3 regions of the Scandinavium sp. UTDF21-P1B genome follow, and region 2 is predicted to be linked to each of the others. Evidence: predicted binding sites of a transcription regulator. Region 2 holds the regulator's gene; each other region holds the start of a gene.

Region 1 (9,864 bases), on a different contig from region 2:
GTTTCACCAGCAATACGCGCAACGGCCAGCAGCACCCCGGTCATGATCCCTGATATGGAGGCCTTCAGCGTGATGGAGGACACCATCTTCCACTTTGGCGTACCCAGTGCATAAGCCGCTTCACGCAGATTATCCGGCACCAGCTTCAGCATGTTCTCAGTAGTACGAATCACGATAGGCACCTGCAGCAGCGCCAGCGCAATCACGCCCGCCCAGCCGGAAAAGTGCTGCATCTTCGCCACGACGATGGTGTAAACGAACAGGCCCACCACGATGGATGGCGCAGAAAGCAGAATGTCGTTAATGAAACGAATCACCTCCGCAAGCCAGGATTTACGTCCGTATTCCGCCAGATAGATACCCGCCATGATCCCCATCGGTGTACCGATGACGGTTGACCACAGGATCAACAGGCAGCTACCGGCTAATGCGTTTGCAAGCCCTCCGCCCGCAGTATTTGGCGGCGGCGTCATTTCGGTGAACAGCGCGATCGACATGCCATCGATACCGCGGGTAATGGTGGAGAACAGGATCCACACCAGCCAGAACAGGCCAAAAGCCATAGTCGCCATCGACAGCGTCAGGGCGATGCGGTTTTTGGTACGACGACGCGCCTGCATTTTGCGGCGGGATTCAATGAGCTCAGGGCTGGTTTGCATTTCTAAAGTCGCCATTAGCGTGCCCCCTCGTTTTTCGCGAGGCGTTTAATCATCAGCTTGGAGATCGCCAGTACGATAAAGGTGATCACGAACAGGATCAGGCCCAGTTCCATCAGCGCCGCAACGTGCAGCCCGGATTCGGCTTCAGCAAATTCGTTCGCCAGTGCAGAGGTGATGCTGTTGCCCGGCATATACAGCGAAGCGCTGTCGAGCTGGTAGGTATTGCCGATGATAAAGGTCACCGCCATGGTTTCACCCAGCGCGCGCCCGAGGCCAAGCATGACGCCACCGATCACCCCATTTTTGGTGAACGGCAGAACGATACGCCAGATAACTTCCCAGGTGGTGCAGCCGATACCGTAGGCCGACTCTTTCATCATCACCGGTGTTTGTTCGAACACATCGCGCATAACGGCGGCGATGTAAGGAATAATCATGATGGCGAGGATCACGCCAGCGGCCAGTAAACCGATACCAAACGCCGGGCCGGAGAACAGCGCGCCGACAAATGGAATCGCCGACAGTACGTTGCCGACCGGCTCCTGAAAGTAAGTCGCAAACAGCGGCGCAAAGATGAACAGGCCCCACATCCCGTAGACGATACTTGGAATAGCGGCTAACAGCTCAATGGCAATCCCCAGCGGACGCTTCAGCCAGTTTGGCGCGAGTTCCGTCAGAAACAGGGCGATACCAAAACTCACCGGAACGGCAATCAGCAGGGCGATAATGGAGGTCACCAGCGTGCCGTAAATGGGCACCAGCGCACCGTAGATATCGTTTGGCGCATCCCACTCTTTGGTCCACAGGAAGGAGAAACCAAACTTCTGAATACTTGGCCAGGAGGAGAAAATCAGGGAAACAATGATGCCACCCAGCATCAATAGCACAATCAGCGCCGCCAGTTTTACCAGCACGCTGAAAATGATGTCACCCTTTTTACCCGGTGGGTTAAATGCAGGCTTGGTTGCAGCCATAAATTACTCTTTCAGTTAATCACCCGAACGATGCCCGGCGGCGCTTATGCTGGCCGGGCCTACAAAAACAGCATGTTACCTGATTTTTGTAGGGCGGATAAGCGAAGCGCCATCCGCCATCAACAACAAACCTCGATTAGTACAGCGCTTTACCGCTGCTGTCTTTCACGTTGGTTTTCCATGCAGCGCGAACCTGCTCAACCACGCTCTCTGGCAGTGACGCATAATCCAGTGCGTTTGCTTCTTTGGCGCCGTTTTTGTAGGCCCAGTCAAAGAACTTCAGCACTTCAGCACCCTGCTCAGGCTTCTTCTGCTCTTTGTGGACCAGAATGAAGGTGGTGGAAGTGATTGGCCACACGTCGTCACCTTTCTGGTTGGTCAGATCCTGAGCGAAGGATTTGCTCCAGTCAGCGCCTTTCGCCGCGTTAGCAAAGCTCTCTTCAGTCGGGCTCACAGATTTGCCATCAGCGGAAACCAGTTTGGTGTAAGCCAGGTTGTTCTGCTTAGCGTAAGCATACTCAACGTAGCCGATAGAACCCGGCAGACGCTGAACGAACGCGGCGATACCGTCGTTGCCTTTACCGCCCAGACCGGTCGGCCAGTTAACCGTCGAGCCTGCGCCGATTTTGGATTTCCACTCTTCGTTCACTTTCGCCAGGTAGCTGGTGAACACGAAGGAAGTACCGGAACCATCAGCACGACGCACTACTGCGATATTCTGAGAAGGCAGTTTCTTGCCCGGGTTCAGCTTCGCAATCGCTTCGTCGTCCCACTTCTTAATTTTACCGAGGTAAATATCCCCCAGGGTTTTACCATCGAGCACCAGCTCACCGGATTTGAAGCCTGGCAGATTGACCGCCAGCACCACGCCGCCGATCACGGTCGGGAACTGGAACAGACCTTCCTGAGCCAGCTTGTCATCAGACAGAGGCGCATCGGAAGCACCGAAATCCACGGTGTTAGCCGTAATCTGCTTCACACCACCGGAGGAGCCGATACCCTGGTAGTTGACCTTGTTACCGGTCTCTTTCTGATAGGTATCCGCCCATTTGGCATACACCGGCGCCGGGAAGGTTGCACCAGCGCCAGTCAGGCTTGCTGCTGCGAATGCAGAGAAAGCGCTCATTGATAAGGTCGCGGCGACAACAGTTGCGACAGTGGTACGCATAACTTTCATAATGTCTCCTGCAGGATTTCGTAAATCATTGTTTAAGTGGCTACGTTGAGCAAAATAGGGCAAACAGGTGACAGTTAAATGTACGAATTATGACAGTTTTATGACATGAAATATTTGCGTTAAAGATCGTTCATTTTTTATTTAATTATCAATTGATTATAATAAATTATGACATTTACTTGTCGGTAAAATTTTATTTTTATGACACTACAAACGTTAGCTGAAGAGGACAGATTGTCATCTCTGCAATGGCGAAAAAATCGACTTTAGTTTCTGCCGTTTCGACCGATGTTGTTAATAAACCCGCAACATTTATTGGATGAAACCTGTGCTGAACAACCTTCGAGTCGTAACCAGTATTATTATCGTACTAACCCTTTTTTGCGTTTTGCAGCTGGTCAGCGGAAGTCTGTTTTACTCCGCTGTGAATGGCGACCGTCAGAACTTTCAGAAATCTGACGTGCTGAACTCGCAGCTGGAAAATCTGGGTGACAGCGTTAACACCCTGATTAAAACCCGGGTCAACATCAACCGCGTCGCCATTCGCTTTCTGAAAAACCAGCGCGATCCGGATTCGTTGCGGGCGATTGATGAACTGCTGGGCATCGCCAGGAAATCGCTGGCCCAGGCCGATACTTACTTTAGCCAGTATAAAAACCTGCCGCTGGTGGAAGGACAGCAAAAGCCGCTCGCCAGCGAAATGGAAAAAACCTACCAGCAGATGTCTGGCTTGCTGAAATCCTCGATCGCGTTTTTACAGCAGGATAACTACGCCGCGTATGGCAATCTGGATGCACAACAGGCCCAGGATGCGATGGAGGCCAGCTATCATCTCTGGCGCGCCGAGAACACTTCCCTGCTGCATGCAGCCACAGAGATAAACAAACAGGCGTTCACTCAGATGCAGTGGACACTTGCCGGTATTTTTCTGACTGTGCTGATCATTATGGCCGCCATCTGGTATGGCCTGAACAATCTGCTTCTGAAACCGTTGCAGGACGTGGTGGAACATATCCGGATCATCGCCAGCGGCGATTTGTCACACCATAATCAGGCCAACGGCTGCCTTGAGATTGCGCATCTGGCCGACAACCTGAATCACATGCAGCAAGAACTCAAGCAAACCGTCACTTCGGTTCGCGGTAGTTCAGACACGATCTACCTCGGAGCCAGCGAAATTGCCTCCGGCAATAACGACCTGTCATCGCGCACGGAAGAACAAGCCGCCTCTCTCGAACAGACTGCCGCCAGCATGGAGCAGTTGACCGCAACGGTACGACAGAATACCGATAACGCACGCCAGGCGGCTCAGCTTGCCAGTACGGCTTCAACTACGGCTGCACTGGGCGGAAATGCTGTCGACAATGTTGTCAGCACCATGCAGAAAATTACCGAAAGCTCACAGCAAATCGCCCACATCACCGGCGTGATCGACGGGATTGCCTTCCAGACCAACATCCTTGCCCTGAACGCAGCGGTTGAGGCAGCTCGTGCAGGCGAACAGGGACGAGGCTTTGCCGTCGTCGCTGGCGAAGTTCGTACTCTGGCAAGCCGTAGCGCGCAGGCAGCTAAGGAAATCAAAGGGCTGATTGAAACGTCGGTCAGCCAGGTTCATACCGGCTCGCAGCAGGTGGCTGAAGCGGGGGAAACCATGAAGGAGATTGTGACCTCGGTAACGCGCGTCAGCGATATTATGGGGGAAATCACGACCGCGTCTGAAGAGCAGAGCAGGGGGATCGAACAGGTCAGCCTGGCGGTTTCGCAGATGGATAGCGTGACTCAGCAGAATGCTTCGCTGGTGGAGCAGTCAGCGGCAGCCTCGGCGTCACTGGAAGAGCAGGCAGAACAGCTGCGGCTGGCGGTTGCCGCGTTTCGCCTGTAAATGAGAAAGGAGCTCTGCACCTGGCAGAGCTCCGGTTACGCTTACTCGACGGTGACAGATTTCGCCAGGTTACGCGGCTGGTCCACGTCAGTGCCTTTAATCAACGCCACGTGATAGGCCAGCAGCTGCAGCGGGACGGTGTAGAAGACAGGCGCAATCACCTCTTCCACATGCGGCATCTCAATCACTTTCATGTTGTCGCTACTGGTGAAACCGGCATCCTGATCGGCGAAGACGTACAGCACGCCGCCGCGCGCGCGCACTTCCTCGATGTTGGATTTCAGTTTCTCCAACAGTTCGTTGTTTGGCGCCACAACGATAACCGGCATATCCGCATCGATCAGCGCCAGCGGGCCGTGTTTCAGCTCGCCCGCGGCATAGGCTTCGGCGTGGATATAAGAGATCTCTTTGAGCTTCAGCGCGCCTTCGAGCGCGATCGGATACTGATCGCCACGACCGAGGAACAGCGCGTGATGCTTGTCTGAAAAGCCCTCAGCCAGGGCCTCAATACGCTTGTCCTGCGACAGCATCTGCTCGATGCGGCTCGGCAGCGTTTGCAGGCCATGAACAATGTCGTGCTCCACAGACGCATCCTGACCTTTCAGGTTTGCCAGTTTCGCCACCAGCATTAACAGCACGGTCAGCTGCGTGGTGAACGCTTTGGTCGACGCCACGCCGATTTCCGTTCCGGCTTTGGTCATCAGCGCCAAATCGGATTCACGCACCAGCGAAGACCCCGGCACGTTACAAATTGCCAGCGACCCCAGGTAACCCAGCTCTTTCGACAGACGCAGCGCCGCCAGCGTATCCGCCGTTTCACCGGACTGAGAAAGGGTGATCATCAGACTGTTGCGGCGCACCGCAGATTTGCGGTAGCGGAATTCAGAGGCGATTTCGACATCGCACGGCACGCCGGCCAGCGCTTCGAACCAATAGCGCGAAACCATCCCGGAGTTATACGAGGTACCGCAGGCTACAATCTGAATATGCTCAACTTTAGAGAGCAGATCGTTGGCCTGAGCGCCCAGCTCGCTAAGATCGACCTGGCCGTGGCTGATGCGCCCGGTCAGGGTGTTTTTGATAGCGTTCGGCTGCTCGTAGATCTCTTTCTGCATGTAGTGACGGTAGATGCCTTTGTCACCCGCGTCGTACTGCAAATTCGATTCGATGTCCGGGCGTTTAACCTGTTCGCCGGATTTGGCAAACACGGTCACGCTGCGACGGGTCACTTCCGCGATGTCGCCTTCTTCAAGGAAGATGAAGCGACGGGTTACCGGCAGCAGCGCTAGTTGGTCAGAGGCGATAAAGTTTTCGCCCATGCCCAGACCAATCACCAGCGGGCTACCTGAACGGGCAGCCAGCAGAGTATCCGGATTGCGGGTATCCATGATCACGGTGCCGTACGCGCCACGCAGTTGCGGAATGGTTCGCAGAACAGCTTCACGCAACGTTCCACCCTGTTCCAGCTCCCAGTGCACCAGGTGAGCAATCACTTCGGTGTCGGTTTCGGAGGCGAATACATAGCCGCGGGACTGCAGCAGTTCACGCAGCGGCTCGTGGTTTTCGATGATGCCGTTGTGCACCACCACGATGTGGTCTGAGATATGAGGATGCGCGTTGCCTTCGGACGGCTCTCCATGGGTTGCCCAACGGGTGTGCGCAATACCGGTGCCGCCATGCAGAGGATGTTCTTCTGCGGCCTGAGCCAGCATTTGCACTTTACCGAGGCGACGCAGACGGGTCATGTGACCTTCGCTGTCGACCACTGCCAGACCGGCAGAGTCATAACCACGGTATTCCAGACGACGAAGCCCTTCGAGAAGGATTTCAGCAATATCACGCTGCGCGACTGCGCCAACAATTCCACACATAGTTAGATTTCCTGAAATGGCATGATGCCATGCGTTGTCGCTGACCTGTGTTTTCCGGTTTTTCCGGAGCCCCGAGCCTTGTAGAGAGTGGGGTTGTTTTTATGGGTGCTGCATGTTGGGAGGGGTGATATTTTTCACCCTCTGCCCTGTAAAACCGCCGGCCTGATAAGCGAAACGCATCAGGCGCTTTGCATTGCCGGATGGCGGCGTAATCGCCTTATCCGGCCTACAACTTACTTTTTCTTCACCGGACGCTGCCAGCCCTGCTTGTGGACCTGAGGCACGCGGCTTAATACCAGTTCGTTGTCACCGACATTGCGGGTCACGGTGGTTCCGGCAGCAATCGTTGCGCCTTTACCTACGCTGACCGGCGCCACCAGTTGGGTATCGGAACCGACAAACACATCATCGCCGATGAGTGTTTTAAATTTGTTAGCACCGTCGTAGTTGCAGGTAATGGTGCCCGCACCAATATTCACGTTGTCGCCAATCTCGGCGTCGCCGAGGTAGCTCAGATGTCCGGCTTTAGAACCTTTACCCAGGCGCGCTTTTTTCATCTCAACGAAGTTGCCAACGTGCGCGCCTTCCAGCAGTTCAGCTCCCGGGCGCAGACGTGCAAACGGACCGATCGTGCAGGCGGCGTGCAGTTGTGCATCTTCCACGACGCTATACGGGCTGATTTCGCAGTCGTCGCCAATGACGCTGTTTTTAATCACGCAGCCCGCGCCAATTTTTACGCGATGGCCCAGGGTGACGTTACCTTCAAGAATAACGTTAGTATCAATTTCCACGTCGCGCCCGTGGTTCAGGCTACCGCGCAGATCGAAACGCGCCGGATCGCGCAGCATCACGCCCGCCAATAGCAGTTTTTCTGCCTGCTCGCTCTGATACACCCGCTCCAGACGGGAAAGCTGAAGGCGGTTATTCACACCTTCCACTTCGCTCAGGCGATCCGGGTGAACGGCGGCAATTTCACGCCCTTCCTGGTATGCCATTGCGATAATATCGGTAATGTAGAACTCGCCCTGAGCGTTGTTGTTGTCGAGCTTGCCCAGCCAGCGCTTCAGATCGGCCCCGCCCGCAATCAGGATACCGGTGTTGATCTCCTGAATCTGGCGCTGCGCATCGCTTGCATCTTTATGCTCGACGATACCGGTCACCTTGCCGTCTTCGCGGGTGATGCGGCCATAGCCGGTCGGGTCATCCAGTTTAACGGTCAGCAGACCAATCCCGCCCTGCGGTTTCGCGGCGCGCAGACGCTCCAGCGTTTCCACGGAAATCAGCGGTACGTCGCCGTAGAGCATCATGATGTCTTCATCATCGGCAAAGAACGGCGCAGCCTGCTGCATCGCGTGACCTGTACCCAGCTGCTCTGCCTGGAGCACCCAGTTCAGATTACCTTCGGTCAGCGTCTCTTTGAGGAGATCGCCACCGTGACCATAGACCAGGTGAACCTGAGTGGCGCCTAATTCGTCAGCAGCATCAATAACATGCTGAACCATTGGCTTGCCCGCGAGGGTATGAAGCACCTTCGGGAGATCGGAATACATGCGAGTACCTTTGCCCGCGGCAAGGATCACTACGCTCATCGCACTGTTTGACATACGCATCCTGACAGAAGTTTGAGTGAGAAGTTAAAACCTTTCACATTGAAATTTCTACATATTTTTCATCATGAAATGGGATGCAGAGAAAACGCACAACGTGAAAGTCAAAACCGATTTTATGACGCTATTTTCAGCTATCGTAGCGCCCTTTGTCTCGAAAAAAAGCCCCATAATCTGAAGATTAGCCGCTATGTTGCTGCTTTGGCTGTTCTTTCGATACCTGAAGCAAGCCCTACCGGGCGTAGAAAAACAAAAAGGCCGCCCGTTGGCGACCTTCTCATATTATTTATGCCCGGCAATTCAGAGGATTAGAAGCTCAGATTGCGGAACAGCGCGATGAATTTGTGAAAGCGTTTCATGTTGATTCCTGCATAGCACACTTGTTATGTGATCTGACTCACAAAAAAGAGTCTACGCCTGGCGTCTGACATTCGCAACATTTATGTGACACATATCACACTTAAGGGTTACATCAGGAACGTCAGCCAAGAAAAAAGCCAGCCTGGAAACCAGACTGGCTTTTGTGCTTTCAAGCCGGTGTTACATCGCTTTTTTGGTCAACTCGATAACGCGCAGTTTGGCGATCGCTTTGGCCAGCTCCGCGGACGCCTGAGCGTAGTCCACGTCGCCGTGCGAGCTCTTGATGTGCTCTTCCGCTTTGCGTTTCGCTTCCAGGGCTCGCGCTTCGTCGAGATCCTGACCGCGGATAGCGGTATCAGCCAGCACGGTTACGTTACCTGGCTGAACTTCCAGCACGCCGCCGGACAAGTAGATGAACTCTTCATGTCCGTGCTGCTTCACGATGCGAATCATACCAGGCTTAATGGCGGTGAGCAGCGGGGCGTGGCCCGGGTAAATACCCAGTTCACCTTCGCTACCCGTTACCTGGATTTTCTCGACCAGACCAGAGAACATTTGCTGCTCTGCGCTGACGACGTCCAGGTGGTAAGTCATTGCCATATCACCCTCCGATTAAGGCGTTAAAGTTTTTTGGCTTTCTCAACGGCTTCGTCGATGGTGCCAACCATATAGAACGCTTGCTCAGGCAGGTGGTCGTATTCGCCGTCCATGATGCCTTTAAAGCCACGGATGGTGTCTTTCAGCGATACGAATTTACCTGGGGAACCGGTAAAGACTTCTGCGACGAAGAACGGCTGGGACAGGAAGCGCTGAATTTTACGTGCGCGTGCTACCACCAGTTTGTCTTCTTCGGACAGTTCGTCCATACCCAGAATCGCGATGATGTCTTTCAGTTCCTGGTAACGCTGCAGGATAGACTGTACGCCACGCGCGGTGTCGTAGTGCTCCTGGCCAACAACCAGCGGATCCAGCTGACGGCTGGTGGAATCCAGCGGGTCAACGGCCGGGTAAATACCCAGAGACGCGATCTGACGGCTCAGTACCACGGTTGCATCTAAGTGAGCAAAGGTGGTTGCCGGGGATGGGTCAGTCAAGTCATCCGCAGGTACGTATACCGCCTGAACGGAGGTGATAGAACCGGTTTTGGTTGAAGTGATACGTTCCTGAAGAACACCCATCTCTTCAGCAAGAGTAGGCTGATAACCTACCGCAGAAGGCATACGACCCAGCAGCGCGGATACTTCGGTACCGGCCAGGGTGTAACGGTAGATGTTATCAACGAACAGAAGAACGTCACGGCCTTCGTCACGGAATTTCTCAGCCATCGTCAGACC
Region 2 (9,864 bases):
CCATCCCGATCCAGCCGTTGCTGAAGAAGCCGCCGTTGCTCCAGAGGTTGTGAATACCCGTCGGCTGCCCGCCGTTGCCGATCCCCCAGATGATGATGCCAAACCCGGCAACGATCATCACGATGATGGTGGCAACCTTAAAGAACGAAAACCAGAATTCCAGCTCGCCGAAGACCTTCACGCTCATCAGATTAATGGCACAAATCAGCAGCACCACGCTCAGCACCCAAATCCAGTGCGGCACAGCCGGGAACCAGACGCCCATGTAGATGCCGAACGCCGTGACGTCAGCAATGGCGACAATCAGGATTTCAAAGCAGTAGGTCCAGCCGGTGATGTGGCCTGCAAGCGGGCCTAAGTTTTCCTGCGCGTAGCGGGAAAAAGAGCTGGCAGACGGGTTGTGCACCGACATTTCGCCGAGCGCACGCATGATGATGTAAGCGGCCACGCCGCCGATGAGGTACGCCAGCAGCACGCTGGGACCGGCCATTTTAATGGCGTCTGCCGAGCCATAAAAAAGACCGGTGCCGATAGCCGAACCGAGCGCCATAAAGCGGATGTGACGGGCGGTAAGCCCACGCTTTAGCTTGTTATCTGTTGCCATGAATTCCACTGCCTTAACAAAAACAAAACCACGGAGCCGATGGCCCCGTGGTTAATTTCAATCCTCGCCCGCTAATTAATGCGCGCTGGAGGTTACCTGACGACCTGCTGCGCGATCCCATCCCATCGCCAGCACGGCGGCGACAATCGTTGGCATCAGCCATGCAAGACCCTGCTGTGCCAGCGGCAGATGCGCGGTCCAGCCGGGAAGGATATCAGCAAACACGGAGGCTTTCACGCCATCCAGCAAGCCGAACACCAGGCTGATGAACATTGCCGGGGCGATCACGCGGGTCGAATTATGCCACCAACCGCGGGTAAAGCTTAATACTACCAGTGCAATACATGGCGGATAAATCGCGGTGAGCACCGGAATGGAAATCTGAATCAGGTGGCTCAGGCCCAGATTGGACACCACCATCGAGAAGATGCCAAGGATGAAGACCAGCGTTTTGTAAGAAAGCGGCAGGTACTGAGAGAAGAACTCGGCGCATGCTGTGGTCAGGCCCACCGCAGTCACCATACAGGCCAGGAAGATCAGCGCCGCCAGCAGGAAGCTGCCTGCGCCACCAAAGGTGTGCTGAACGTACGCGTGCAGAATAGTTGCGCCGTTGGCGTTCTGATCGACAAGCGATGCGCTGTCGGAACCCAGACGGAACAGCGCCAGGTACAGCAGCGTCAGGCCAACGCCCGCCATCAGGCCCGCCCACACGGTATAACGGGTCAGCAGGCGCGCTTCACTCACGCCACGGGAGCGTGCGGCATTCACGATAACAATGCCGAACACCATCGCACCGAGGGTATCCATCGTCAGATAGCCATTAACGAAACCGTTAGAGAACGGCGCAGTCTGATAGGCTTCCAGCGCGTGGCTGATTGGGCCCGCAGGCCACATGATAGCCGCCACGGCCAGCACCACGAGGGCAATGATTTTCAGCGGAGCCAGGAAGTTGCCAACGGTATCCAGCAGTTTGCCCGGATAGAGGGAAACCAGAATCACCAGCGCAAAATAGACAAGGCTGTAGAGGAACAGCGGCAGCGCGCCATCACCAGTCAGCGGGGCGATCCCCACTTCGAAAGAAACCGTTGCGGTGCGCGGCGTGGCGAACAACGGCCCCACAGCCAGATAGCACACCACTGCCAGCAGAACGCCCGCCACTTTACCAATCGGGGTACTGAGGTTGTCTACGCCACCACCCACTTTCGCCAGCGCGATAATCGTCAGCACAGGCAGGCCCACACCGGTAATCAGAAAGCCGATCGCCGCCGTCCAGACATGTTCGCCAGCCTGCAGGCCGACCATAGGAGGGAAGATAATGTTGCCCGCGCCAACGAACAACGCAAAGGTCATAAAGCCCAACGCGATGATATCGCGAGATTTTAACTGATGGGTCATAAACTCTTTACTGCCTGTGGATGTGGTGTTGAATGTCAAAACGTCGTACTTATTCCTGCGGAACAGAACAACGGTGAAAGCGTGTCATACAGTGGGAAACACTCCCGATGTTCACGCGAAAAGAATAGTTATTGGGTTTATCGCGTGAAGGCAGTCAGACTGCGACTGCATGGGGGGCAATTTAAACGCTTATAACGTTTTAATGCAACAAGGGATCGTAAAACCAGAGGATTATAGCAACAACTAATTCGCATGTAGCATGAACAACCATATATGCGAAAAACCTCTGGCTAATCATGCGAACAAAAAAGCAGCAGACGATTAATAATTATTCGCCGTTTGGCCGACCGGAAAGATAAAAAACCGGCTTTCGCCGGTCTTTGTCAACCAATCCTTCCAGACAGCTCTTCAGGCACTTTTATTGGCAACCAAACGTTCCGGCAGCACAAAGCTAAAGCGCGTCATCTTGCCTGGAATACTTTCAATATCGAGTCGGCTGTCATGGTGATTAACCGCATGCTTCACAATCGCAAGCCCCAACCCGCTGCCGCCTGTCTGCCGGGAGCGCGCTTTATCAACACGGTAAAAACGTTCGGTCAGCCGTGGAATATGCTCGGCCGCAATGCCTGGCCCGTTATCTTCCACGCTGAACTGCGCTCCGTGCGGAGCACGCTGCCAGCGCACCACTATCTCCGTGCCCTCCGGCGTATGGTTCACCGCGTTGTACACCAGATTCGACATCGCGCTGCGCAGTTGTTCTTCGCTACCCAAAGCCAGCAGCGAATCATCAATCTCAAAATGCAGAATGTGCTTTTTGTGGCTGAGGGTTTGCGCTTCACGTTCAACCACGCGCAGCATCATGGGCACATCGATACGCTCATTCAGCGCGGCCAGCGGTGCGGCCTCAATGCGCGACAGCGTTAACAGCTGACGCACCAGCCCTTCCATGCGCTGCGTCTGCTCACGCATAGTGTGCAGCGCTTTTTCGCGCGGTGCGCCCTCCAGCGTTTGCTCCTGCATCATCTCCAGATAGCCCTGCAACACCGTGAGTGGCGTGCGCAGCTCGTGGCTCACGTTGGCGAAGAAATTACGCCGCGCACCTTCCAGCTGGTGCATCTGGGTGACGTCACGCGCAACCAGCAGTAGCTGTTTTTCGCTGTAGGGCATCACGCGGATTTCCAGATGACGCCCGGTGTTGAGCACCAGATTGAGCGGTTTGGTGAAATCGCGGGATTTCAGGTAGCGGGAAAATTCCGGGTAGCGCAGCAGGTTGAGGATGTTCTGACCGCTGTCGTCCGGCCAGCGCAGGTTGAGCGTCTGCTGAGCCAGGCCGTTACACCAGAACATCGATCCCTCTTCCGTAATCAGCACCACCGCATCAGGCAACGATTCCGCCCCGCTGCGAAAACGCTTTATCAGGCTCCCCAGCTCACGGCGACGCTTTTTATTACGCATCTGCATCTGATGCAGACCGTAAAGCAGCGGCTCCCAGCTTCCTTTACCCGGCGGCGGCGTCATACTCCTGTCGACCCAAAGCCACCACGAAAGCTGAAGCAAATTCCAGAAATGCCAGATCAGCAGTCCGGTGACGGCCGCCAGCAGAAACCACGGCAGATAGCCGAAAAAAGCCCCGAGGATCAGGGCCGGTATACAACAGAGGATGAGCTCAAAAACCAGCCTTTTCCATGACAGCCGTTCCAGCACGGGTCACACTCCAGTCAATTGTCAGAAACGGGCGGAGAAACGATAGCCCGTGCCGCGGACGGTCTGCACCATCCGGTCGTGACCGCTGTGTTCCAGCGCTTTACGCAGACGGCGAATGTGCACGTCCACCGTACGATCTTCCACATAAACGTTGGTGCCCCAGACGTTGTTCAACAGCTGTTCGCGGCTGTAGACGCGCTCCGGGTGCGTCATAAAGAAGTGCAGGAGCTTAAATTCCGTTGGCCCCATGTCCAGCGGGTTTTCACCAGTCATGACGCGATGAGAGGACGGGTCGAGGCTCAGGCCCTGCATCTCAATCACCTCTTCAACCGCCATCGGCGAAATGCGGCGCATCACGGCTTTGATGCGCGCCACCAGCTCTTTCGGGGAAAACGGTTTGGTGATGTAATCATCTGCGCCGGTTTCCAGACCCCGCACGCGATCTTCTTCTTCACCTCGCGCGGTCAGCATGACCACTGGAATATCACGCGTCAGCGCTTCACGCTTAAGATGCTTAATAAACTGAATGCCTGAACCGCCCGGCAGCATCCAGTCCAGCAGGACTAAATCCGGCCACGGCTCATTGAGCTGATTCACGGCACCGTCAAAATCTTCGGCTTCTACAGGCTGAAAGCCATTTTGCTCCAGGACGAAGCAGACCATCTCGCGAATCGGGGCTTCATCTTCAACGACCAGAATACGTCTCGCCATTATTTATCCTGTTTATTAATCATATGCGTATCATGCGGCGTCATTATGCGTCAGATTTGTGACAGATTTATGATAGTGTTTTTTTCAATTATGACACCGAAAAACACGTCATCGCCCTGATATCCGTAACCGTTTATACTTGCCGTCACGCTTTTTTGCCACAGGCCACCTTAATGCGCATCCTCCATACCTCTGACTGGCACCTTGGCCAGAACTTTTACAGTAAAAGCCGCGCCGCCGAACACGAGGCGTTTCTCGACTGGCTGTTGAACACCGCAGAGGCGCAAGAGGCAGATGCCATTATCGTGGCGGGCGACATCTTCGATACCGGTTCGCCGCCGAGCTACGCGCGCGAACTTTACAACCGCTTTGTGGTGAAGCTCCAGCAGACCGGCTGCCAGCTGGTGGTGCTGGCGGGCAACCACGACTCCGTCGCCACGCTCAACGAGTCCCGCGATATTCTGGCGTTTCTCAACACCCTGGTGGTGGCGGGCAGCGGCACACCGCCCTGCGAACTGAAGTGCCGCGACGGCAAGCCTGGCGCCATTCTCTGCCCGGTTCCGTTCCTGCGCCCGCGCGATGTTATCGTCAGCCAGGCGGGTGCATCGGCGGGGGAAAAGCAGCAGCATTTATTACAGGCGATCACGAACTACTATCAGCAGCAGTATCAGCAGGCATGCGAACTGCGGGGCGAGCGCCCTTTGCCAATCATCGCCAGCGGCCATCTGACCACCGTCGGTGCCAGCAAAAGTGACGCGGTGCGTGACATCTATATCGGCACGCTTGACGCCTTCCCGGCGCAGAATTTCCCCCCCGTCGACTACATCGCGCTGGGCCACATTCACCGTGCGCAAAAAATTGGTGGCACGGAGCACATTCGCTACTGCGGCTCGCCGATTTCCCTGAGCTTTGATGAAACCGGTAAAGCCAAAACCGTCAACCTGGTGCATTTCAGCGAAGGCAGGCTGGAAAGCGTGGAGCCGCTCGAGGTGCCCGTTACGCAAAAGCTGAGCGTGCTGAAAGGCGATTTCGCCAGCATCAGCCAGCAGCTGGAACAGTGGCGCGACGCCGATCCCGCCTCACCGGTGTGGCTCGATATCGAAATCACCAGCGACGAATATCTGCACGATATTCAGCGCAAAATTCAGGCGCTGACCGATGATTTACCCGTCGAGATATTGCTGGTTCGCCGCAGCCGCGAACAGCGCGAGCGCATCCTGGCAAACGAGCATCGCGAAACGCTGAGCGAACTGAAAGTCGAAGACGTTTTTGAGCGACGTCTGGCGCTGGAAGCGCTGGAAGCCCCGCAGGAGCAACGCCTGCACCAGCTTTTCGCCGAAACCCTGAGCGAACTTTCCGGGGAGGAACAGCCATGAAAATCCTGAGCCTGCGGCTGAAAAACCTCAGTTCGCTGAAGGGCGAATGGAAGATTGATTTCACCGCTGAACCGTTTGCCAGCAACGGCCTGTTCGCGATTACCGGGCCAACGGGCGCGGGCAAAACCACGCTGCTGGATGCCATTTGCCTTGCGCTGTACCACGAAACGCCGCGCCTCAGTACGCTGTCGCAGTCGCAAAACGACCTGATGACCCGCGATACCGCCGAGTGCCTCGCGGAAGTGGAGTTTGAAGTGAAAGGCGTGGCCTATCGCGCCTTCTGGAGCCAGAACCGTGCCAGAAATCAGCCAGACGGCAATCTCCAGGCCCCGCGCGTGGAGCTGGCCCGCTGTGAAGACGGCAAAATTCTGGCAGAAAAAGTCAAAGATAAGCTGGAGTTGACCGCCTCACTCACCGGTCTCGACTATGGCCGCTTCACCCGCTCCATGATGCTCTCCCAGGGCCAGTTTGCCGCTTTCCTCAATGCCAAGCCGAAAGAGCGTGCTGAGCTGCTGGAAGAGCTGACCGGCACCGAAATTTATGGCCAGATTTCGGCGAGAGTATTTGAGAAACATAAAGAAGCCAAAACCGAACTGGAAAAATGCCAGGCGCAGGCTTCCGGTATGATTTTACTGACGGAAGAGCAGCAGCAGGCGCTGCAGCAACGTTTGCAGGCGCTTACTGACGAGGAGAAACAGCACCAGGCGGAGCAGCAGCGCGTCCAGCTCTGGCAGCAGTGGCTAACGCGCGAAGCGGAAATGCAGGACGCACAGCTTCGCTCACAGACAGCGCTCGCCGCGGCACAGGATGCATTAAACGCCGCCCGGCCGCGGCTGGAAGCCCTCGCCCTGGCACAGCCCGCCGACAGGCTGCGCCCGCTGTGGCTGCGCTTTCAGGACGATCAGGCGTCGCTGACGCAAACGCAGCAAAAAATTGAAGAAGTGAATACTCGCTTACAGGCTCAGCTCACACAGCGCGGGCGGTTACGCCTGAGCGCCGAACGCCAGCACGAGGAGCTCACCGGCCAGCAAAAGGTACTCTCAGCGTGGCTTACCGAAAACGCGCGCTTCCGCCACTGGTCGAGCGAACTGACTGGCTGGCGCGCGGCCTTTAACCAACAGGAGCGCGATGCCATACATCTGCAAGAGCTGACTCAGCGTGAGAACGAGCTCGCCCGTCAGCGTGATGCCCTGCCGCCGTCCACATTGACGCTGGATGAGGCCGCCGTGGCCGCTGCGCTCGAACAGCATCAACGCCTGAGGCCCCTTCGTCAGCAGCTGAACACGCTGCAAGGGCAGTTTCAGCCGCTCAGCAAGCGGCGCCAGCAGCTACTCCCTCTGTTGGCCCAGCGCCAGCAGGCGCTGGAAAAAGGCGGAGCGGAGCTCGCCGCGCGTCGCCAGCAATACAAAGAGAAGCTCCAGCAGTTCAATGACGTCAGAACGTTGTGCGAGCAGGAAAAAATCATTGCCGACCTCACTGCCGAACGCGCCCGTCTGCAACCCGGTGCCCCTTGCCCGCTTTGCGGATCGGTGGAGCATCCGGCGGTGGCGGAATATCAGGCGCTCAGGCCAGGCGTGAACGAAGCCCGCCGCGACGCGCTGGAAAAAGAGGTCAACCAGATTCGTGAACTCGGCGCCAGCCTCAAGGGTGAGCTTGATGCACAACAGAAGCAGCAACAGGCCGAACAAAGCGAGCTACAGTCGATCGCCGAACAGGAGCAAGCGCTCACCTCACGGTGGCAAGCCACCGTTGACGGGCTGCAAATCACCTTAACGCCGGACGAGGATGTCAGCGGCTGGCTTAACGAACAGGAGAATCTCGGGCAGCAGTTGTATCAGCACGGGCAGCGGCTGGCGCTGGAGCGGCAAATTCAGGCGCTGAACGCCGAGCGCCGGGCTCGTGAACAGGAAGCGAAAGCGCGACTCGCGGAGCTGAGCGAAGCCCTCGCCGCATTTAGCCTGACGTTACCCTCACAAGGCGAAGGAGCCGCATGGCTGGCCTCACGCGAAACGGAAAGCCAGCACTGGCAAAAGCAGAGCGAGCGCCAGCAAACCGTCGCACAGGAACTGTCCCTTCTTCAGCCTTTGCTGGACACCCTGCCGCCTGTTTCCGGGCAAGAAACATCGGGCACAGCTACGCTTGACGGCTGGCAGCAGGTTCACCACGACTGCGTTTCGCTGGAAAGCCAGCGGCAGACGCTACAGCAGCAGGAAACGCAGGCGCGTGAACGGCTTCTGCTCGCACAGAAAGCCTTCGACGATGCGCTGGCTGCCAGCCCGTTTGCAGACCAGCCGGCCTTCCTTGCCGCCCTGCTCGACGACGAGACGCAACAACGCCTGGAGCAGCTAAAGCAGCAGCTTGAAAGCCAGCTCACGCAGCAGCAAGCGCTGGCCGCTCAGGCGCAAACCACGCTGGCGGCGCACCAGCAGCAGCGCCCGGAAGATTTACCGCCAGCGCACACCCGCGAGCAGGTGCAGGCCGCGTTAGCTCAGCTGGCGCAGCAGCTGCGGGACAACAGCGCCGCGCAGGGCCAGATTCATCAGCAGCTAAAGCAGGACGCCGATAACCGCCAGCAGCAACAGGCGTTGATGACACGCATCGATGCCGCCGCGCAAACCCTCGAAGACTGGGGCTGGCTGAACCAGCTTATCGGCTCGAAGGAAGGCGATAAGTTCCGCAAATTCGCTCAGGGCCTGACGCTGGATAATCTGGTGTGGCTGGCGAACGAGCAGCTCAGCCGCCTGCACGGGCGATATCTGCTCAAACGCAAGGCCAGCGAAGCGCTTGAGCTGGAAGTGATGGACACCTGGCAGGCCGATGCCGTACGTGATACCCGCACGCTTTCCGGTGGGGAAAGTTTCCTCGTGAGCCTCGCGCTGGCGCTGGCGCTCTCGGATCTGGTCAGCCACAAGACTCGCATTGATTCGCTGTTCCTTGACGAAGGCTTTGGCACGCTCGACAGTGAAACGCTGGATACCGCGCTGGATGCGCTCGACGCCCTGAACGCCAGCGGGAAAGTGATCGGTGTGATAAGCCACGTCGAGGCGATGAAGGAGCGGATCCCGGTGCAGATTAAAGTGAAGAAAATTAATGGGCTGGGCTATAGCAGGCTGGATAAGGTATTTGCAGTGGAATGATATCGTGACAATGCCTGGCGGCGCTACGCTTGCGCAGGCCTACGCAACGAAAAGTAGGCCCGGAAAGGCGCAGCCGCCACCGGGCACATAACGAAATTACAAAGGCCATAGCCATGCCGCACCGCGCACGCCGCTTGAGTCGCCGTGCAATGCCTTGCGAATCGGGGTTTCACATTCGCCGCCAAAAACGAAGTGCTTCACTAAATCCGGCACTGTTTTGTACAGTCGCTCCACATTGCTCATGCCGCCGCCCAGTACAATGACGTCCGGATCCAGAATATTGACCACGTGCGCCAGCGACTTCGCCAGGCGCAGCTCGTAGCGGCTGAGCGCCAGCTCTGCAACGGCATCCTGTTCTTCCACAAGACGCATGATCTCATTCCCTTTGAGCAGGCTGCCGCTTAAGCGATGGTAATCAGTAGCAAACCCGGTGCCGGAGATAAACGTTTCGATGCAGCCCTGCTTGCCGCAGTAGCATGGCACTTCAGCGCGGTAGCGCAGCTCGTCCTCATCCATCCACGGCAGCGGATTATGGCCCCATTCACCCGCCGTACCATTGCCGCCAATATGCGCCCTGCCACCCAGCGCCACGCCAGCGCCGCAGCCTGTACCGATAATCACCGCAAACACGGTTTGAGCCCCGGCAGCCGCGCCGTCGATAGCTTCCGAAACCGCCAGACAGTTAGCGTCGTTGGCCAGCCGCACTTCACGATTCAGACGCTGACTCAGATCCTTGTCGAAAGGCTGGCCGTTAAGCCAGGTCGAGTTGGCGTTTTTGACCACGCCGGTATACGGCGAAATCGAACCCGGAATGCCCATCCCCACCGTCCCGGTTTGCCCGGTTTCTTTTTCGGCCATTGCGACCAGCGTGGCAATAGTTTCAATCGTCTGCCGATAGTCGTCACGCGGCGTAGGCAGGCGATGACGGAACAGTTGC
Region 3 (9,864 bases), on a different contig from region 2:
TTATTGATAACCCGGTCGGTACCGCCTGCGGCTTTGCCGTTCAGCTGAACCGCTGCCTGATGTTCTTCACGCCGGGCGTACCTTCGGAATTTAAAGTGATGGTGGCTGAACAGATTGTGCCGCGCCTGCGTGAGCGCTTTACGTTGCCGGAGCCTCCGCTTTGCCTGCGGCTTACCACCTTTGGACGCTCCGAAAGCGATCTGGCCCAGAGCCTTGATCATCTGAACCTGCCGCCTGGCGTGACGATGGGCTATCGCTCATCCATGCCAATCATTGAGCTGAAGCTAACCGGGCCTGCCGCTGAGCGCGACGCGATGCTCGCCCTGTGGCCCGAGGTGCAGAAAGTCGCGGGAGAGAGCCTGATCTTTGAAGGTACCGAAGGCCTGGCGGCGCAGCTGGCCCGCACGCTGCATGAGCGGAATCTGAGCATCACCCTCAGCGAGCAGTTCACCTGCGGGCTGATTGCCCTTCAGCTTGGGCGGGAGAGTGCGCCTCTTCTGGCAAGTGAAGTGGTGCCGTGCCAGGAGGAAACGCTGGCGCAGACGGCGCACTGGACGGCGGAACGCCGGGTGAACCATTTTGCCGGACTGGCGCTGGCCGTCAGCGGACTGGAGCAGGATCATCTCAACTTCGCACTCTCAACCGCCGAAGGCACTTACGCGCTGCGGGTGAAATTTAGCAACTCGCATCACAGCCTCGCGGTGCGTCAGGAGGTATGTGCGATGATGGCGCTGAATATTCTGCGTCGCTGGCTGAACGGCAAATCGGTGGCCAGCGAGCACGGCTGGATCAACGTTGTCGACGACCTCTTCCTGCCAGCGTAATCAGTGTGGGCTTGCCAGCGCCTGAGCCAGAAGGGTAATGGGATGTTCACAGCGCAGGCTGGTGGACATCTCAATCTGCCATTTGCAGGTTTCACAGTCGGTAATCACCAGATCGGCGCCGCTCTCCTCAATTCGGGCAAACAGCGGGGCGCCGATGGCCTGCGAGGTGACGTAGTTTTCGGTTTTAAAACCGTAGGTTCCGGCAATGCCGCAGCACTGTGAATCCAGCACGATAACCTCCAGCTCCGGGATCTGACGCAGCAGCTCAAGGGTGTAAATCGACCAGCCCATTTTTTCCATATGGCAGGGCGTGTGATACACCACCTTCAGCGGCAACCGGCGTAACGGCAGCGTTTTCCCCGCATCCAGCTGTTTCCACAGCCAACGGGTAGCAAGCTCAATGCTGTCGCGAACGTCATGGTTATCAATATCCAGCAGATGTGGATATTCGTCGCGCAGGGTGAACGTGCAGGTTGACGACGTGGCAATCGCCGGCAGCTGTTTTTCCACCACCGCCTTGCGCAGTGAAGCGGTATTGATTTGCGCCTGTTTACGCGCCTTATCGACAAAGCCGTTGGCAATCAGCGGCACGCCGCAGCACTTCTCTTTATCGAGCAGCTGCACCCCGATGCCAAGTGCATTCATCACGCTGATTAAATCTTTGCCAAGCTGCGGGTTGTTGTAATTCACGTAACAGCCGTGGAAAAAGGCGACCTGTTCCGCATATTGCGCCTGCTGTTTTTCAATCCGGCGATACCAGCGTCGGAAGGTTCCCGTACCGTATTTGGGCAACTGGCGGCGATGGTCAATTTTCAGGGCGACGTCCAGCAGTCGACGAACCGGCTTCAGGCCCGTGGTGGCGTTGACGATCGGCGCAAACGGCGTGGAAAGCGTGCCCATTAAATCCGTGTGGCTGAGAATGGCATCGCGAAGCGTGGGCTTCTGCTGGCTGAACCGGGCCCGGGCACGCTGGATAATATCGCCAATGCGAACGTCTGACGGGCAGGCGACCTCACAGCGCTTACAGTTGATGCAATACTTCAGCGCTTCGTCATACAGCGCACCCTCTTTCAGGCGCAGGCGTTCACCGTCCGGGCCTGCCTGTTTCGGGCCCGGATAGTGAGGATTAACGCGGCTTACCGGACAGGCCGTGGTGCAAACGGTACATTTGATACAGTGGTCAAAACGGGTATCGTTCATGGCTGCTCTCCGCTGAGTTCAGTAATCTGGCGGGCAACGTGCAATGCCGTGACTGCGCTGACGCCGCCGGCGCAGCCCTGTGACAGGCCGTCAAAGCCGCTGAGGACACCGCCGATGGCGAAAAAGTTGTTGAAAGGCTGGCCGTTGAGTGAAGCGCGCAGCGCGTTATCCGTTTTAACGCCAAAGCGCTGCCAGGGTTGTGGCTCAAAGAAATCACGGCTGGTCCAGTTTTCCCGCCCGGGCGTTTGCAGCACGTCGAGGCCGAGGACGGGTTCGCTTACGTCCTGCCGACTGGCAACCAGGCCGCCGCTGAAGAAGCTGCCGCTGGCGAGTACGGCAAAGCGGGTGCGCAGCGGGATCTCGCCGTGGTTACGGGTCGAAATCGCGTTGACGCTTTGCCCGCTGTGGCTCACATCCGTCACCGCATCACCCGCCAGCCAGACGCCGCCGTTCTTAATAAACTGACGCTGTAACGCAGCGTGTAATCTGATGCCCGGCACCGACGGGGGCAGCGTCGGCAATAAAGAAAGCGGGCAGGGAAGGGATTCATTCAGCGCGCGCCACAGGCTGTTATCCTGCAGGCCAAAGCAGGCGGGCATGAGGATCCTGTCATACAGCTTTGCTATTGGCAGCAGCGCGGCCAGCAGGCTCTGCGCCTGATTGCCGCCATCCAGCACCCTGGCCAGATTTACCGAGCGGAACTCAGAGGCGTTATCGCGCAGGATGTCCAGCTGTGGGAGTTCGATTTCCAGCGCCTCAGCGTTTGCGCCGCTTTTCCGCAGTGAGGCTGCCGCCAGATGCGGCTGAAAATCGAGAAAGCCGCTGATACCGACGACCGCAATGCGCTCCCCCTTTTCCGGGGCAAGGGCAATGTCCTCAGACGTCAGCCATGCCTGGCGCAGGGTGCCAATGGGGGTAATGCGCTGATGCGGCTGCTCAACGCTGCCCTGCATAGCAATGCCGCATTCGCTCAGCAGCGCTTCGGTTTGATGTGCACAGGCCAACACCGCTGTTTTGCCGATCAGGCTATAGGGATGCGTGGGTTCGGTGGCCGCGAGCCTCTCCAGCGCAGCATCAAGGTGAATTTCCGATGAATGGGTCAGCAAATCAAGGGAGCCGGACGAAAAGTGCAGGCCGCTCTGGCCGAGGCTGATGATGGCGCACCGCAGGCCCTGGCGGGTCAGCTCCAGCCCGCACAGCAGCCCCGCGAGTCCGCCGCCGATGATGACGGTATCAAATTTCATCCTGGTGCTCCTTTTCCAGACCGCACAATCCCTGCCAGACCCAGCGCGTAAATTCGCTTTCCCGCAGCGCATCGCCCCAGGCGATGGGCTGCACGCCCCGCCAGCGCTCGTTCAGAAATTCAGAGAGCTGATTGAGCGATTGCGCAGGCGTGGTGACCTGATAACGCTGGAGTAAACCGGCTGCCCGGCAGGCGCAGAGTTCACCCTGGCAGGAGCCCATGCCAACGCGCGTACGACGACGCAGGTCGAGCAAATTCTTCACTGCCAGGTTGTCGACGGCATAGCGTACTTCCCCGGCGGTGACGGCTTCGCATTCACACACCAGGCTCCGGTGCAGTCGTGAATCGCCAAGCCATTCTGGCGTACGGTCGCCATGGCGATAAACAGCAGAACCGCGCAGCGGGGCAGGAAGGGAAATCATTTTGTGCAACGTGTTTTCGGTTGTTTCGCGTGAACCCGGCAAGGGAATGTCAGCCGTGGTGCAGGCTGCGCTGTGATTCAGTTTTCGGCAGACGGCATCGGTTGCCATTTCCGCCATCAGCCGATAGGTCATCAGCTTACCGCCGGTGATGGTGATAAAGCCCTCCATGCCGTCGCGTCTGGCGTGATCGAGCAGCACAATCCCTCTGCTGACGTTACGCCCGCTGGGATCGTCGTCGCTGGCGACCAGGGGACGCACGCCGCAGTACGCGCGAAGAATGCGCGTTGTCGCCATTATCGGAGCCAGTTTTTCCCCTTCACACAGCAGGATATCGACTTCTTCCGCTGTGACACGGTTGTAGTCGATATCGCGGTAATCAATGTGCGTGGAGGTCGTACCAATCAGCGAAATCGTATCGCCAGGCACGAGAATATCGGCATCCGCAGGCTTGCGGCAGCGGTTGATCACGTGCTGGTTAATGCGGTTTTCGAAAATGAGCAGTGACCCTTTTGCCGGGAACATGCGCACGGACAGGTCGGCGTATTCGGCAATACGCTGGCCCCAGATGCCGCCCGCGTTGACGATGACCTGGGCATGTAGCTGTTCGGTTTTTTGTGTTGTGCGATCCCATATCGTTACCCCGCATACGCGCGCGCCCTGGCGGATGAGCCCCGTCACTTCGCAGCCGGTACGAATGATGGCACCGTGCTCGCGGGCATCCAGCATATTGGCGGCCGTCAGCCGGAAGGGATCTACTGTGCCGTCGGGCACTTTCACCGCGCCGATAATTGCCGGGTTGACTGCGGGCTCCAGCGTCAGCGCCTGGGCGGGCGTCAGCGGTTGGGCATCAATATTTGCGCTTCGGCAGGCTTCAATAAACTGCTGCTGAAAGTCGAGAGAATCTTCCGGCAGGGTAATAAACAGCCCTTGTGTGGCTTCAGTACAGTGGCGGGCAATGCGTTTGAGAATAGCGTTTTCGGCGATGCATTCACGGGCAGATTCCGGGTCGGTGACCGCGTAGCGTGCACCGCTGTGCAGCAGACCGTGGTTGCGGCCAGTCGCCCCGGTGGCGATATCATCACGCTCGACAAGAATCGCTTTGAGGCCGCGCAGAGCGCAGTCCCTGGCGATTCCGGCACCCGTTGCGCCACCGCCGATGATGATGACATCGGCTTCATTGACCGTCGCGAAAGTCATACTGCTCCCTTCCTGTTCATTTTCGTCCAGTTAGCCACAATAAAACTGTGGTTTGTTTGATATCGCGCATAATCGAACATAAATCGAAAATGAAACGTGATTCCGTGCTCACAATGGAATATTTGTCATAATTCTGTAACATTTTGTGCGACATTTCACAGTACGCCCGCTACGCTTTGCCTACCATCCGCCCCGGATGATGACTCATCCCTGCTACTGATAATTCTCAGACGTTTGTATCTGATAACGATGGCCACGGAGGCTACCATGCTCAGTATTTTTAAACCTGCCGCCCACGCGGCGAGATTGCCTGAGGCGCAGATAGATGCGCACTATCGCCGACTGCGCTGGCAGATTTTCCTCGGGATCTTCTTCGGTTATGCGGCCTACTACCTGGTGCGCAAAAACTTTGCCCTTGCCATGCCTTATCTGATTGAACAGGGCTTCTCGCGCGGCGATTTAGGCTTCGCGCTGTCGGGCATTTCAATCGCCTATGGTTTTTCGAAATTCATCATGGGGTCGGTTTCCGATCGCTCAAATCCGCGCGTTTTCCTGCCTGCCGGGCTAATTCTTGCGGCGGCGGTGATGCTGTTTATGGGCTTCGTGCCCTGGGCAACGTCCAGCATTGCGGTTATGTTCGTGCTGCTGTTTATCTGCGGCTGGTTCCAGGGGATGGGCTGGCCGCCGTGCGGGCGCACCATGGTCCACTGGTGGTCACAGAAGGAGCGCGGTGGCATTGTGTCGGTATGGAACTGTGCGCATAACGTTGGCGGTGGTTTGCCGCCGCTGCTGTTCCTGTTAGGGATGGCATGGTTCAACGACTGGAAGGCGGCGCTGTATATGCCGGCTTTCGGCGCGATTCTGGTCGCGCTGTTTGCCTTTGCCCTGATGCGCGATACGCCGCAGTCCTGCGGCCTGCCGCCGATTGAGGAGTACAAAAACGACTATCCGGACGACTACAGCGAAAAGCATGAAGAAGAACTGACGGCAAAACAGATCTTCATGCAGTACGTGCTGCCCAATAAATTACTGTGGTATATCGCGGTGGCGAACGTGTTCGTGTATCTGCTGCGCTACGGCATCCTCGACTGGTCACCCACCTATCTGAAAGAAGTGAAGCATTTCGCGCTGGACAAGTCCTCCTGGGCCTATTTCCTGTATGAATATGCGGGGATCCCGGGCACGTTGCTGTGCGGCTGGATGTCGGACAAAGTGTTCCGCGGCAACCGAGGGGCAACCGGCGTGTTCTTTATGACGCTGGTGACCATCGCCACCGTTGTTTACTGGCTTAACCCGCCGGGTAATCCGGGCGTGGATATGACCTGTATGATTGTTATCGGCTTCCTGATTTATGGTCCGGTGATGCTGATTGGCCTGCATGCGCTTGAGCTGGCACCGAAAAAAGCTGCGGGTACGGCCGCGGGCTTTACCGGGTTGTTCGGCTATCTCGGCGGTTCCGTGGCGGCCAGCGCTATTGTGGGCTATACGGTCGACTTCTTCGGCTGGGACGGCGGTTTCATGGTGATGATCGGCGGTAGCGTACTGGCGGTGATTTTACTGCTGGTGGTGATGGCAGGTGAGAAACGTCATCATGCGGAAATGCAGGCGCGTCGACAATAAGGAGCATTGTGATGAAATTAACGCAATTAGCAACGGGCCTGCTGCTGGCCGGTTTAATGACGGGCTCTGCGCTCGCGGCCGATAAGATTGTTATCGCTCACCGTGGTGCCAGCGGCTACCTGCCCGAGCATACGCTCCCCGCGAAAGCGATGGCCTATGCGCAGGGTGCGGATTATCTGGAGCAGGATTTAGTGATGACAAAGGACGACCAGCTGGTCGTCCTGCATGACCATTATCTTGACCGCGTGACGGACGTGGCTGAACGTTTCCCGGACCGCGCCCGTAAAGATGGCCGCTATTACGCCATCGACTTCACGCTGGCGGAAATTCGTTCGCTGAAGTTTACCGAGGGCTTTGAGATTGAAAACGGCAAGAAGGTGCAGGTCTATCCGGGGCGCTTCCCGATGGGCAAGTCTGATTTCCGTATTCACACTTTTGAAGAGGAAATTGAGTTTGTTCAGGGGCTGAACCACTCAACCGGTAAAAATATTGGTATCTATCCGGAAATCAAAGCGCCGTGGTTCCATCATCAGGAAGGCAAGGATATTGCGGCGAAAACGCTGGCGGTGCTGAAGCAGTACGGTTACGCCAGCAAGAAGGACAAGGTCTATCTGCAATGTTTTGATGCCGCTGAGCTGAAGCGCATTAAAACCGAGCTGGAGCCGAAGATGGGGATGGATCTCAATCTGGTGCAGCTGATTGCTTATACCGACTGGAATGAAACCCAGGAGAAGCAGCCGGACGGGAAGTGGATTAACTACAGCTACGACTGGATGTTTAAGCCCGGCGCGATGAAGCAGATTGCACAGTACGCGGACGGCATCGGGCCGGATTACCATATGCTGGTGGCTGAGGGCTCCACGCCGGGCCACGTGAAGCTTACGGCAATGGTTAAAGAGGCGCATGCCAGCAGGATGCAGGTGCATCCGTATACCGTGCGTGCGGATCAGCTGCCGGAGTATGCAACGGACGTGAATCAGCTGTACGACGTGCTGTATAACCAGGCGGGCGTGGACGGGCTGTTTACGGATTTCCCCGATAAAGCGGTGAGTTTTTTGCAAGATAAGCGCTAAAAGCGTCGGGTGGTGATTGGGCCAGATCTGGCCTACAAACTGCGGTTTTGTAGGTCGGGTCAGCGAAGCGCCGCCCGACATCATCACATCTCGATTTCGATATCGCCCTTCGCTTTGCAGCAGCAGGGCAGAATTTCGCCCTGCTGAACAAAGGCCAGCGGCTCCATCAGCCAGTCAACCTGGCCGGAGACCAGGCGGCAACGGCAGGAGCCGCAGTAACCTTCGCGACACTGAAATTCCACCGCAACGTTATGCGATTCCAGCGCCGCCAGAAGGGAAGCGTGTTCTTCCTGGCACAGCAGCTGTGTGCCCGTCACGCGAAGGGTTACGCGGCTCATCAGAGCTGGAAGTTGCTCAGGTCGTCGGCATCGATTTCAGAATCAATCTGACCGACCAGATACGAGCTGACTTCCACTTCCTGCGGCGCCACCTGGACGTTATCGGACACAAGCCAGGTGTTAATCCACGGAATTGGGTTAGAGCGCGTCTGGAATGGCAAATCGAGGCCCACCGCCTGCATGCGAATATTGGTGATGTACTCGACGTACTGACAAAGGATGTCTTTGTTCAGGCCGATCATTGAGCCGTCACGGAACAGGTAGTCTGCCCACTCTTTCTCCTGCTGGGCCGCCAGCACGAACAGGTCATAGCACTCCTGCTTGCACTCTTCAGCTATCTCCGCCATTTCCGGGTCGTCCTGGCCCGAGCGCAGCAGATTCAGCATGTGCTGGGTGCCGGTCAGGTGCAGGGCTTCGTCGCGGGCAATCAGACGGATAATCTTGGCATTACCTTCCATCAGTTTGCGCTCGGCAAAGGCGAAGGAGCAGGCGAAGCTCACGTAGAAGCGAATGGCTTCCAGGGCGTTAACGCTCATCAGGCACAGGTACAGCTTTTTCTTCAGCTCGCGCAGGTTCACGGTGACGGTTTTGCCGTTCACGGTGTGAGTGCCTTCGCCCAGCAGGTGCCAGTAGCTGGTGAGTTCAATCAGTGAATCGTAGTAGTGGGAAATGCCTTCCGCACGTTTCTGGATCTGCTCATTGGTGACGATGTCATCAAACACGGTCGCCGGATCGTTGACGATGTTGCGGATGATGTGGGTGTAAGAGCGCGAGTGGATCGTTTCCGAAAATGCCCACGTCTCAACCCAGGTTTCCAGTTCAGGAATGGAAATCAGCGGCAGCAGCGCCACGTTCGGGCTGCGGCCCTGGATGGAGTCCAGCAGCGTCTGGTACTTCAGGTTGCTGATGAAAATATGCTTTTCGTGATCTGGCAGTGCCTGGTAGTCAATGCGGTCGCGGGAAACGTCGACTTCTTCCGGGCGCCAGAAGAAGGAGAGCTGTTTCTCAATCAGCTTTTCGAAGATGTCATATTTTTGCTGATCGTAGCGGGCCACGTTGACCGGCTGGCCAAAAAACATCGGCTCCAGGAGTTGGTTATTTTTCGTCTGTGAAAAGGTGGTGTATGCCATGAGTGGGATCCTGTCCTGGTATTATACGCCGGGTGGCGCTTCGCTAACCCGGCCTACAAGAGACCGTAGGCCCGGCAAGCAACGCGCCGCCGGGCAATATTATCAAATCTTACATGCGCCGCTTTCGCAGCCGTCGTCCTGGATGGACGGTGCCAGGTCGTCCTGGGCATCTTCTGCGCCATCACGGGTGTTGTGATAGTACAGGGTTTTCACGCCAAATTTATAGGCATTGAGCAGGTCTTTGAGCAGCTGCTGCATCGGTACTTTGCCAGACGGGAAACGCGTCGGGTCATAGTTGGTGTTTGCCGAAATAGACTGATCGATAAACTTCTGCATGATGCCGACCAGCTGGAGGTAGCCGTCATTATTCGGCATTTCCCACAGCAGCTCGTAGCCGTTTTGCAGTTTTTCGTAGTCCGGCACCACCTGGCGCAGGATACCGTCTTTCGAGGCTTTAATGCTCACGTGACCGCGCGGCGGCTCAATGCCGTTGGTGGCGTTGGAGATCTGCGAAGAGGTCTCTGACGGCATCAGCGCGGAGAGCGTGGAGTTACGCAGGCCGTGCTCTTTGATGGATTCACGCAGGGCTTCCCAGTTGTAGTGCAGCGGCTCGCTGACGATCCCGTCCAGGTCTTTCTTGTAAGTGTCGATTGGCAGAATGCCTTTAGCGTAGGTGGTTTCGTTGAACCACGGGCATGCGCCTTGCTCTTTCGCCAGCTCGTTAGAGGCTTTCAGCAGGTAGTACTGAATGGCTTCGAACGTTTTGTGAGTCAGGTTGTTGCCGCTGCCGTCGGAGTAGCGTTTACCGTGCTTCGCC

Evidence for each region. Region 2 encodes PhoB, which activates phosphate uptake and scavenging genes when phosphate is short. Its sites were predicted from a motif close to CTGTCATAAAACTGNCNNAT; they were not measured.
Region 1: the regulator PhoB is predicted to act here: its motif matches at 2,898-2,917, upstream of pstS (phosphate ABC transporter substrate-binding protein PstS).
Region 3: the regulator PhoB is predicted to act here: its motif matches at 5,009-5,028, upstream of glpT (glycerol-3-phosphate transporter).

What each region holds. Positions count from the first base shown of each region.
Region 1 is NZ_JBFLVD010000009.1:25,047-34,910, reverse strand. It holds gene pstA (phosphate ABC transporter permease PstA) at 1-674, opposite strand, end outside; gene pstC (phosphate ABC transporter permease PstC) at 674-1,633, opposite strand; gene pstS (phosphate ABC transporter substrate-binding protein PstS) at 1,770-2,810, opposite strand; gene AB1287_RS05545 (methyl-accepting chemotaxis protein) at 3,139-4,692, shown strand; gene glmS (glutamine--fructose-6-phosphate transaminase (isomerizing)) at 4,734-6,563, opposite strand; gene glmU (bifunctional UDP-N-acetylglucosamine diphosphorylase/glucosamine-1-phosphate N-acetyltransferase GlmU) at 6,797-8,167, opposite strand; gene AB1287_RS05530 (F0F1 ATP synthase subunit epsilon) at 8,711-9,130, opposite strand; gene atpD (F0F1 ATP synthase subunit beta) at 9,151-9,864, opposite strand, start outside.
Region 2 is NZ_JBFLVD010000005.1:180,548-190,411, forward strand. It holds gene proY (proline-specific permease ProY) at 1-604, opposite strand, end outside; gene brnQ (branched-chain amino acid transporter carrier protein BrnQ) at 680-1,999, opposite strand; gene phoR (phosphate regulon sensor histidine kinase PhoR) at 2,408-3,703, opposite strand; gene phoB (phosphate response regulator transcription factor PhoB) at 3,725-4,414, opposite strand; gene sbcD (exonuclease subunit SbcD) at 4,588-5,790, shown strand; gene sbcC (exonuclease subunit SbcC) at 5,787-8,927, shown strand; gene mak (fructokinase) at 9,024-9,864, opposite strand, start outside.
Region 3 is NZ_JBFLVD010000017.1:92,355-102,218, reverse strand. It holds gene AB1287_RS14680 (nicotinamide mononucleotide deamidase-related protein YfaY) at 1-824, shown strand, start outside; gene glpC (anaerobic glycerol-3-phosphate dehydrogenase subunit GlpC) at 825-2,024, opposite strand; gene glpB (glycerol-3-phosphate dehydrogenase subunit GlpB) at 2,021-3,268, opposite strand; gene glpA (anaerobic glycerol-3-phosphate dehydrogenase subunit A) at 3,258-4,886, opposite strand; gene glpT (glycerol-3-phosphate transporter) at 5,154-6,506, shown strand; gene glpQ (glycerophosphodiester phosphodiesterase) at 6,518-7,579, shown strand; gene yfaE (class I ribonucleotide reductase maintenance protein YfaE) at 7,663-7,917, opposite strand; gene nrdB (class Ia ribonucleoside-diphosphate reductase subunit beta) at 7,917-9,047, opposite strand; gene nrdA (class 1a ribonucleoside-diphosphate reductase subunit alpha) at 9,150-9,864, opposite strand, start outside.